Regions from separate parts of the Photobacterium sp. GB-1 genome, predicted to be linked through region 2. Evidence: predicted binding sites of a transcription regulator. Region 2 holds the regulator's gene; each other region holds the start of a gene.
What was found. Region 2 encodes PurR, which represses purine synthesis genes. Its sites were predicted from a motif close to TNANGNAAACGTTTNCNTNA; they were not measured.
Positions count from the first base shown of each region.

Region 1: the regulator PurR is predicted to act here: its motif matches at 1,179-1,198, upstream of pyrD (quinone-dependent dihydroorotate dehydrogenase).
Region 3: the regulator PurR is predicted to act here: its motif matches at 1,918-1,937, upstream of purT (formate-dependent phosphoribosylglycinamide formyltransferase).

Region 1 is NZ_PYOB01000004.1:169,682-172,975, reverse strand. Features, by position in the region: gene C9J45_RS06690 (NAD-glutamate dehydrogenase) at 1-1,017, shown strand, start outside; gene pyrD (quinone-dependent dihydroorotate dehydrogenase) at 1,366-2,376, shown strand; gene C9J45_RS06680 (cell division protein ZapC) at 2,631-3,170, shown strand.
Region 2 is NZ_PYOB01000014.1:40,667-43,960, reverse strand. Features, by position in the region: gene C9J45_RS13915 (TfoX/Sxy family DNA transformation protein) at 260-850, opposite strand; cyclic di-GMP riboswitch class I at 985-1,075, opposite strand; gene purR (HTH-type transcriptional repressor PurR) at 1,274-2,278, opposite strand; gene C9J45_RS13905 (heme ABC transporter ATP-binding protein) at 2,684-3,294, opposite strand, start outside.
Region 3 is NZ_PYOB01000004.1:220,930-224,223, forward strand. Features, by position in the region: gene cdd (cytidine deaminase) at 1-774, shown strand, start outside; gene C9J45_RS06910 (DMT family transporter) at 924-1,808, shown strand; gene purT (formate-dependent phosphoribosylglycinamide formyltransferase) at 2,002-3,180, shown strand; gene C9J45_RS06920 (thiopurine S-methyltransferase) at 3,286-3,294, opposite strand, start outside.

The DNA of each region.
Region 1 (3,294 bases), on a different contig from region 2:
ATTGCTGTGCTGGTGGCTTACGGTAAAATGGTGTTAAAAGAAAAACTCGTTAATCACGATATAGCCAGTGATCCTTATCATTCCCGTCTTTTACCTGCTTACTTCCCTCAATTTTTACAAGATAACTACAGATCACAAATGGAAAACCATCCATTACGACGTGAATTAATCGCAACATCATTAGCTAATTTGATGTCGAATGAAATGGGATGCAATTTTGTCACTCGGCTGCAAGAAGAAACGGGGGCAACGATAAATGAAATTTCAGCCTCTTACTCAATAGGGCGTGAGATCTTTAAGTTTGACCAGATTTTTAGTGAAATTAGAGCATTAGATAATCAAGTTTCAGCACAAACGCAATATGACATGCTTTATCGTTCAAGGCGTATGTTGCGTCGGGTCACACGATGGTTCCTACGCAATAGAGAGCACAAGTTAGGTATAGAACAACAAATAGTGTTCTATCAACCCTTTGTTGAGCAGTTACGAAATGAATTAGATAGTTACCTTGTAACTGAAGAAGTGGTAGAGCATGAAGAGCAAGCGAATGAAATGATCCGCAAAGGGGTACCTGAGCGGTTGGCCAAAAACATTTCACGCTTAACCAGTTTATATTCAGCCATGGATATAGCGCAAATTGCAAAAGAAATGGACGTTAACATATCGCATATTGCAAGAGTGTACTTTGTACTAGGAGCGCAACTATCACTTCATTGGTTCTTAAAGCAAATTCAAAACCAAGCTGTTGAGAATAATTGGCAAGCATTAGCAAGAGCTTCATTTCGTGAAGATCTAGATTGGCAACAAAGACAATTAACAACAGCGGTTATAATGACAAGTACTGCTAAGCCAGAAGAAAGTATATCACTATGGATGGAACAACATAAAAAAGCGGTTGATCGATGGGAGAGTGTACTGGCTGAATTTAAAGTCGGTAATGCGCATGAGTTTGCAAAGTTCTCTGTCGCTTTACGTGAATTAACCATTCTAAATCTCAACTCAAGGCCGATACAGTAGTCAGTGTACTTTATAGTCACCGCCTAATAAGATGGTATAAGCTACGGTGTAACATATATGGTGACAATGTAACTTTTTTACGATGTTATTATGTTACATTGTCACTATTTAAGTATTAACAATAAGGTTATAAAAATAATACGTTACTTTTTTCAGAGCAAAAAAGAAAACGATTGCTTTTATGTGTAATAATTTGTGAAACTACGAAACTATAACTTATTGTTAAACAAAGGTTTAATTTCTAAGTTACTGTTTTATTAACAATAATCAAAAAAATAACGATTGAAGTTAACAGAATAACTGTGAATAATACCATCCCGTTTATTCGGGACTTATTTTGGAGTTACAATGTTATACCGCATCGCACGTTCTGCTATTTTTCAGTTGGATGCTGAAAAAGCACACGACCTCGCTATTGAGAACTTTTCTCGCTTTACTGGCACTCCATTAGAACTTTTCTACCGACAAAATCTTCCTGCACGTCCTGTCGAAGTTATGGGGCTTACATTCAAAAACCCTGTTGGCTTAGCGGCTGGTCTTGATAAAAACGGCGAATGTATTGATGCATTTGGTGAAATGGGTTTCGGCTTTGTTGAAGTAGGGACCGTGACACCTCGTCCACAGCCTGGTAATGATAAACCTCGTCTTTTCCGTTTGATCCCAGCAGAAGGCATTATCAACCGTTTTGGTTTTAATAACCTTGGTGTTGATAATCTTGTTGAGAATGTAAAGAAAGCAAAATTTGACGGCATCATTGGTATTAATATCGGTAAAAATAAAGATACACCGATAGAAAAGGGTGTTGAAGATTACATTATTTGTATGGAAAAAGTTTATCAATATGCTGGTTATATTGCTGTAAATATTTCGTCACCGAATACACCGGGATTACGTAGCTTACAATATGGTGAAGCTTTAGATGATCTGCTTTCCCAGCTTAAAGCTAAACAAGCTGAATTAGCGAAACAACATGATAAGTATGTTCCTCTAGCACTTAAGATCGCTCCCGATCTTGATGATCATGAGATTCAACAGGTATGTGATTCTTTGATCCGTAATAATATAGATGGTGTGATTGGAACAAATACCACATTGGATCGCTCTTTGGTTCAAGGGATGGAACATTGTGATGAAGCGGGGGGCTTAAGCGGTCGTCCTTTGCAAAACAAGAGTACTGAAGTTATTCGAAAAATGTCAGAAGCATTAAATGGCGCAGTACCAATCATTGGTGTCGGTGGTATTGACTCTGCAATGGCTGCTCGCGAGAAGATGATGGTTGGTGCAAGCCTAGTACAGGTTTATTCTGGCTTTATTTATCATGGCCCACGTTTAGTTAAAGATATTGTAAACGGTCTTTAACTGTTGGCTATCGCTCTCGTACTGAAGTATTAAATTTAAATATCTTCTGACATACGAAAACCCAGCTTAGTGAATACTAGGCTGGGTTTTTAATTATGTACTTAGTCTATTTGTATCAAATATACATCTGATTTACTCGTGATAGAACCGCTATTTTCCCCTTTTATTTTATGAATACGCGAGTAGAATTAAGCTAAAATTTAAACATATGATCACAGATACAAAATAAATCACTGTCTTTCAGGAGTAAGAACGTGTTAAAGCCAGATAATTCATGGAAATGGTATTTTGACGCTGAAATGAATTCACTCATGCTTGAGTTGAATGACGATATGCTTTTCCGTGTATCGTTACCAAGTAAGCTGCTTACCCCAGAAGCCAAAATAAGTGATATTTTTAATGTTGATGATATTGAAGCCTATCAAAACTTCCAAGAGCAGATTGCTCATCTGCCAATTTCTGCAGCTAGAAAATGTGAATTAGCATTAAATGCTACAGCCGCACGACGTTTCCATAAGCCTATGATGCCAAAAAGTTGGTATTTCGCACCTCAACAAGGTGTAGAGCCATTACAGGGACAAGTTATTACTTTAATGACGGCTTCTTGTACTGCCAATTACGTTGTGATTGAAAACAGTGGGGTCGCGAGTCTCTGTATGCTTGCTGATGTTGCTACTGTTGATTTAGACGGCCTTAAAAGCATGGAGTTCTGCGAAACGATTAAAGTTATGAATGATCGAATGGCTCCCTGTTTTGTAGAAACTGAACAGCGACATTTTGCGCTTGTCGGTTAGTCGTTTCTTCATCTCATATTTTTGTCGTATATCCTTATCAGTCTCCCGGTAGATAGCAGTATTTGTTATCTTTTGTAGTAAAAGCCCATTAAATTTAGGCTAATTTGCTATCTTTCTTATGCTG
Region 2 (3,294 bases):
TTATTGGTCGTATTAGCAAATAATTAGGCATGGAATATAAATAAAGATAATTATCATTTATATAAATCAAGGAGTGCAAAACGGAGGGAATTAATTTAATGGCAAAAGTTTGTTATTATGCAATTAAACCAAATAAATATTGAATTTTATAAAGGAAGATAAGGATAATACGGAAATTATTTTTGAAAGGTATACTTAGAAATAAAAGAATGGGGCTCTTTTATTCCTAAGTATTTTATATTTAAGACAACTTATATTTTTAAGATAAGGCAGATAATAGTTCATTTCGACGTTGCTCAGGAATAACTGACCAATGTTGACCGCTAATTGCGCCTTCCAATGCCCAAAGCAATTCAATACTCAATGGACTTGTTTGTGATTCTTGAAGTGCTTTATATGCGCCAAGAGAGCCCACTGCTAGAAGTTGTTCAATAGTGTTTATGCCTGCTTTTTTCAGCATTCTTTCATTTGATAATCGTAGATTAGGTAAATCTTTAATTCGGTCAGGTACGCAACTCTCCTTTTCTTGCTTGTCTTTTTCTGCTGCATCCAGTGAATACCTACCTTGAGCTACAATCTTTGTGGGTTCATCCCACCATTGATCGGGTATTGCATAGTGCTTGGTTACAACAGGGAAGCCACGTTTTTTATAAACATAGGGTTCCAAGCCAGCTTGTTTGAATTCCTTTTCAGTTTCAGCATTTGCACGTAAGTGAAGTTTATCGTTCACAACTAATGCAAACATTGTATCACCAGAAAAAATGCCAAAACCGCCAAACATCGACCGTGATTTTATTGAACCAAAATGGTCAAATAATTTTAATGAATCTTTTAATATTGGTTTATCCATGCTTCTACTCGGTGAAAAAATATGAGTGTCACCTAAACATTAAGAGCGAGGAAATAGATTAATTAATCTACACATTGATACTGTCAATATATTGTTAAGTTTGTGTCATAATATTGTCGGTTCAATAATAATCCTTCGGTAACCCCGCTACCTTGAATTATTAACATAATTTTTAGGCCGGTGGTTTTGCGTCTTAATCTTTCAATTAATTTGCCAGTTCGTGACTATATAAAGTTATATTAAATAATACTTTTAATATTAAATCTAAGCTCTCAAAAATGTGATATTGGTTCAGGTATTTGTTCTTAGCTTATTTTAATAAGCTTTATAATTATAAATACTCATGATTGTTTTTTATAAGTAAAAAAAAAGCCAACAAGGTTAACTTATCGGCTTTTCCTTAACATAGAAAGATAAATTTTATTAGTTGAGATCTTTAACCGATTTTCTCTCAACAAGTTTAGGCGTCATTTCAAAGGTTTGACGCTCATGATTCTTGTCTTTCACACGCTCTAGCAAGATTTCGATGGCCTTTTTACCTAAACGACGTTTAGGCTGGTGGATAGTTGTTAGCGGTGGCGCAAAGTAGGGCGCAAGGTCAATGTTATCGTAGCCAATGATTGAGATATCATCAGGAACACGCAGACCTGCCTGTTCAAAGGTACTGATCAGAGCCATGGCCATAATGTCGTTAAAGCAGAAGATAGCAGTAGGGCGATCTTCCATTGCGATAAACTTATGAGCAGCTTCAACGGCTGACTCACACTCAAAGTCACCGTCAAGTAGCCAATTAGCATTAACAGTGAGATCTGCTTCTTTCATCGCTTTACGGAAGCCCTTTAGGCGCTCTTGACAAGTAGACTTATCAACTTGTCCAGATAAACAGCCAATTTTCTTATGGCCATTTTCAATAAGGTGCTTAGTCGCAATATAACCGCCGTTTTCAGCGTTATCTAGAATATTATCAGTATGTGGGCTTTCTGGGCCCCAGTCCATGATAACCATAGGAAGATCATTTTTACGCTCAAGTAAATCGAGCAACATTTGATCCAGATCGCTGCACATAACCAATAGGCCATCAACACGCTTTTCAGAAAGCATACGTAAGTAATCACGTTGTTTTTCTAAGTTACCTTCGGTGTTACATAAGATCAGCGTGTAGCCTGCACCATAACAATATTCTTCAACACCATGCACAACTTCGGCAAAAAATGGGTTAGTCGATTTAGTGACTAACATGCCGATAGTACGTGTTGTATTACATTTTAAGCTTCGCGCTACTGCACTTGGGGCGTAGTTAAGTTCATCTACTGCAGCCAAAACTTTTTGTTGCGTTGCTTCTGCAACAAAGCGTGTTTTATTAATCACGTGCGACACTGTAGTAGTTGATACACCTGCCATACGTGCAACGTCTTTAATGGTTGCCATATTTATTCTTCTTATCATGGTCAGATTAGGATCTGACAAAGGTTTTTGATACCAAATTGATTAATTACGTAGTCTATGGCTTACGAGTTCACTCGCAGAGATGAAGATCCTTTAGTTATTAGCTACTTAATTATTCAATTTGATACCGAATTATAGGGTGTTGCAATTATCATGGATCATAAACAACTAAAGCCGCAGTAAAATGCGGCATTAGAAGATAGAAACTATTTTTACACTAATTACACATGTAATCGCTTGCGATCACATTTTACTGTGTGTTTTGCGTTGTGCAATCTTTCTATTCAACTTGATTGAATTAATTGATCATTAACCGTAAAAACTCGATGTTTGTCATGCTAATAGCTTCAATTTATTGTGTATATCTAGTCATTAATAGATAAAACGTTAAAAAACAGAATGATTGGCTGATAAAAGATAAGGAAAATCACCACTTGGATGAGTATGAACACTGACAGGCCAACCATATAAGGTATCTATTACTTCAGGAGTAAGAACTTGTGTTGGCGTTCCGTCGGCTTTTATTTCTCCTTCGTTAAGGAAAATCATCCGATCAGTGTATTGGGCTGCAAGGTTTAAATCGTGCAATACCACAATTACAGCGGCGCCTTGTATAGCCATATTTTGGGCAATTTGTAAGGTGTGGTGCTGGTGGGCGAGATCGAGTGCTGAGGTGGGTTCATCTAACATCAAGATACATTTATCACCGGCTTTACTGAGTTGTGTTAAAACCCGGGCAAGGTGTACACGCTGTTTTTCACCCCCCGATAAGGTGGGGTAGAGACGTTTAGCTAAATTGTTAATATCAACGTATTGCATGCTTGATGCTGTTGCATCTTTCAGTTCAGGCGAAGTGAGCTGCAATGGAATTGCGCCTAGCTCGACAACTTCTTTCGCGGTAAAGGCAAACGATAATGCGCTATGTTGTGGAAGAACACCTAAGTGACATGCCAATTCTTCCCGAGCCCAATTATTAAGCGGTTGATCAAAGAAAGAAA
Region 3 (3,294 bases), on a different contig from region 2:
GAACAGTTAGTTTCCCAAACTAATTTATCTGATACTGATCTTCGTCTTGCTCTCCTTCCTGTTGCTGCTGCTTACGCTGTTGTTCCTATTTCTAATTTCTATGTTGGTGCTATTGTTCGTGGTACATCTGGTCGCCTATATTTCGGTGCAAATATGGAATTTGTAGGCGCAAGTATGGCGTGTACGATCCATGCTGAGCAATCTGCAATTAGCCATGCTTGGATCAAAGGTGAAACAGGCATTAAAGACGTAACGATTAACTACAGCCCTTGCGGTCACTGTCGTCAGTTCATGAATGAATTGAATACGGCGCAAGATTTAGTTATTCAACTTCCTGAACGTCAGCCAATGACACTGCAACAATACCTGCCTGAATCTTTCGGCCCTGCTGATCTTGGGATTAAAGATGCGCTATTAAGCGACATTAATAATGGTATTACGATTGCTGAGCAATCAGAGCTTGCTGTTGCTGCTTGTGATGCTGCAAACCGCTCTCATGCACCGTACTCTAAGAACTTCAGTGGTGTTGCATTAAAAGCCAAAGATGGTCGTGTTTTTGTGGGTATGTATGCTGAAAATGCAGCATTTAACCCAAGCCTACCACCGCTGCAAGTTGCGCTAATCAACATGAATATGTCAGGTTACAAACTATCTGAATTAGTTGAAGCGGCATTAGTAGAAAGTGCAGAAAGCCTAATCAGTCAATTAGCGCGTACTCAAGCACTACTAGAAGCACTAAATCCTGATATTCAAATGACTTATGTTGCTTACTAATCGTTAGTGCTAGCAATATCTGTTGATGTAAAACCGCCATAATAGGCGGTTTTTTATTGCCTAATGCATTCAACACAATCAGTTATATTGGCTATCTAAAAACAAAAGCGTATTATCTCGCTATGCTTTTTTGACGAAACCAATTTTTAATGTCTGATTCACATACCCCAGTTCATAACCCAGTCCAAGGTGCCGGATGGATGCTTTCTGCAGGCCTTGCCTTTGCGATTGTAAATAGCCTTGCACAATTTCTCAGTATTAAGCTCCATGTCTCTTCAACTACTTTTGCGTTAATCCAATACTTTGTTGCACTGGTGGCTATGCTGCCATGGCTGAGAACCATGGGTATTCGCCGTTCACTAAAGACAGAGCAATTCTTCCAGCACTGTTTCCGTGTCTTTCTTGCGGTGATTGGTATCCAACTCTGGCTATGGGCACTTGCCTATCCTGTTCCTATTTGGCAAGGCATTGCACTGCTTATGACTTCACCGTTATTTGCAACTATTGGCTCAGGTGTATTACTAAAAGAGAAAGTTGGCGCTGCACGTTGGTGCGCAACGCTTGCTGGCTTTATTGGTGCAATGATCATTTTAGAGCCGTGGTCTGATTCATTTAGTATTGCGACATTATTACCTGTCGGCGCTGCGGTTTTCTGGGCGGGTTATTCTTTGATGGTGAAAAAGCAATCTACTACAGAATCACCAACCACTGTTGTGATGTATTTACTTATTCTGATCACGCCATTTAACTTGTTACTGGCTCTACCTGATTTTACTATGCCAACAGGCGGCACAACATGGACATTAATCATCGCTGCTGGTCTGTTAACCGCACTGGCACAATGGGCGATTGCTAAAGCCTATGCCGTCGCTGATGCGTCATTTGTTCAACCATTCGACCACGCAAAATTACCACTAAACGTGTTAGGTGGTTGGCTTGTATTTGGTTGGGTACCACCGGGTCGATTATGGTTAGGTGCGGCGATTATTATTGCTTCTGTGGCCTTTATCACCCAATGGGAAAAGCGAAAATAGCTAGTAATAACCGTACCCCATAAAAGATTCACTAACCGCCTTCTTGGCGGTTTTTTATTATAAGCTCTAAAGCTTTTCTAATATTTACTTTTAAAGTCTATTTAAATCCCGACGCAAACGTTTGCTTAAATAAAAAAACAAGGTATTATCACGCCCAACCAACACTATCCAACATAAATAGTAAGGAATAATAATGTTAGGTACAGCTAATGGTTCAAATGCAACACGTGTTTTACTTTTAGGCTCTGGCGAGCTTGGCAAAGAAGTCGCGATTGAATGCCAACGTTTAGGTATTGAAGTGATTGCCGCAGATCGCTACCCCAACGCGCCAGCAATGCAAGTTGCACATCGTAGCCATGTGATTGATATGCTCGATGGCGAGGCGTTAAAACACATTATTGAACTAGAAAAGCCCGACTACGTTGTTCCTGAAATTGAAGCCATTGCCACTGACACGCTTGTAGAATTAGAGCAGCAAGGTGTTAACGTTGTGCCTACCGCTAATGCGACGAAACTGACAATGAACCGAGAAGGTATTCGTTGCCTAGCCGCTGAAACCTTATCGATTCCTACATCACCTTATGAATTTGCCGATCAATTTGATGATTTCTCAGCAGCGGTACATCGCGTTGGTATGCCATGTGTCGTAAAGCCAATTATGAGTTCATCAGGTAAAGGTCAAAGTGTGATTAAAACCGAGGCTGATATTGAATCTGCTTGGCAATACGCACAAGAAGGCGGTCGTGCTGGTGCGGGTCGTGTGATCATTGAAGGCTTTGTTGATTTTGATTACGAAATCACGTTATTAACTGTTCGTGCGGTGGATGGTGTGCATTTCTGTGCACCTATTGGTCATCGTCAAGAAGATGGGGATTACCGTGAGTCATGGCAGCCACAGCAAATGTCTGAAGCAGCATTAAAAGCGGCACAGGATGTAGCAGAAAAAGTAGTGAACGCACTTGGCGGTTTTGGTTTATTTGGTGTTGAGCTATTTATTAAAGGCGATACCGTGTTATTCAGTGAAGTCTCTCCTCGCCCACATGATACGGGTATGGTGACGCTTATTTCACAAGAGTTATCAGAATTTGCGCTTCACGTTCGCGCTTTCCTTGGTTTACCCATTCAACACATCACCCAATATGGCCCATCAGCTTCTGCAGTGATCCTTGCTGAAGGTGTATCATCAAACATCCGTTTCGATAACCTGTTACCTGCACTCTCTCGCCCACAAACACAGATCCGATTATTTGGTAAACCTGAAATTAATGGTCGTCGTCGTTTAGGTGTCGCGCTTACACGTCGAGAAGATATTGTTAGCGCAGTAAATGATGCCGTCAATGCCGCTGGTGATGTTGAAGTCATTTTCGATTAACCACGCTTAACTCAGCATATTACAATTTCTCTATCAGCAAAAAGGCATGGTTTCCACTAATAAGAAACCATGCCTTTATTTTTATCTGTACTTTATAACAACAAGTTATACTTC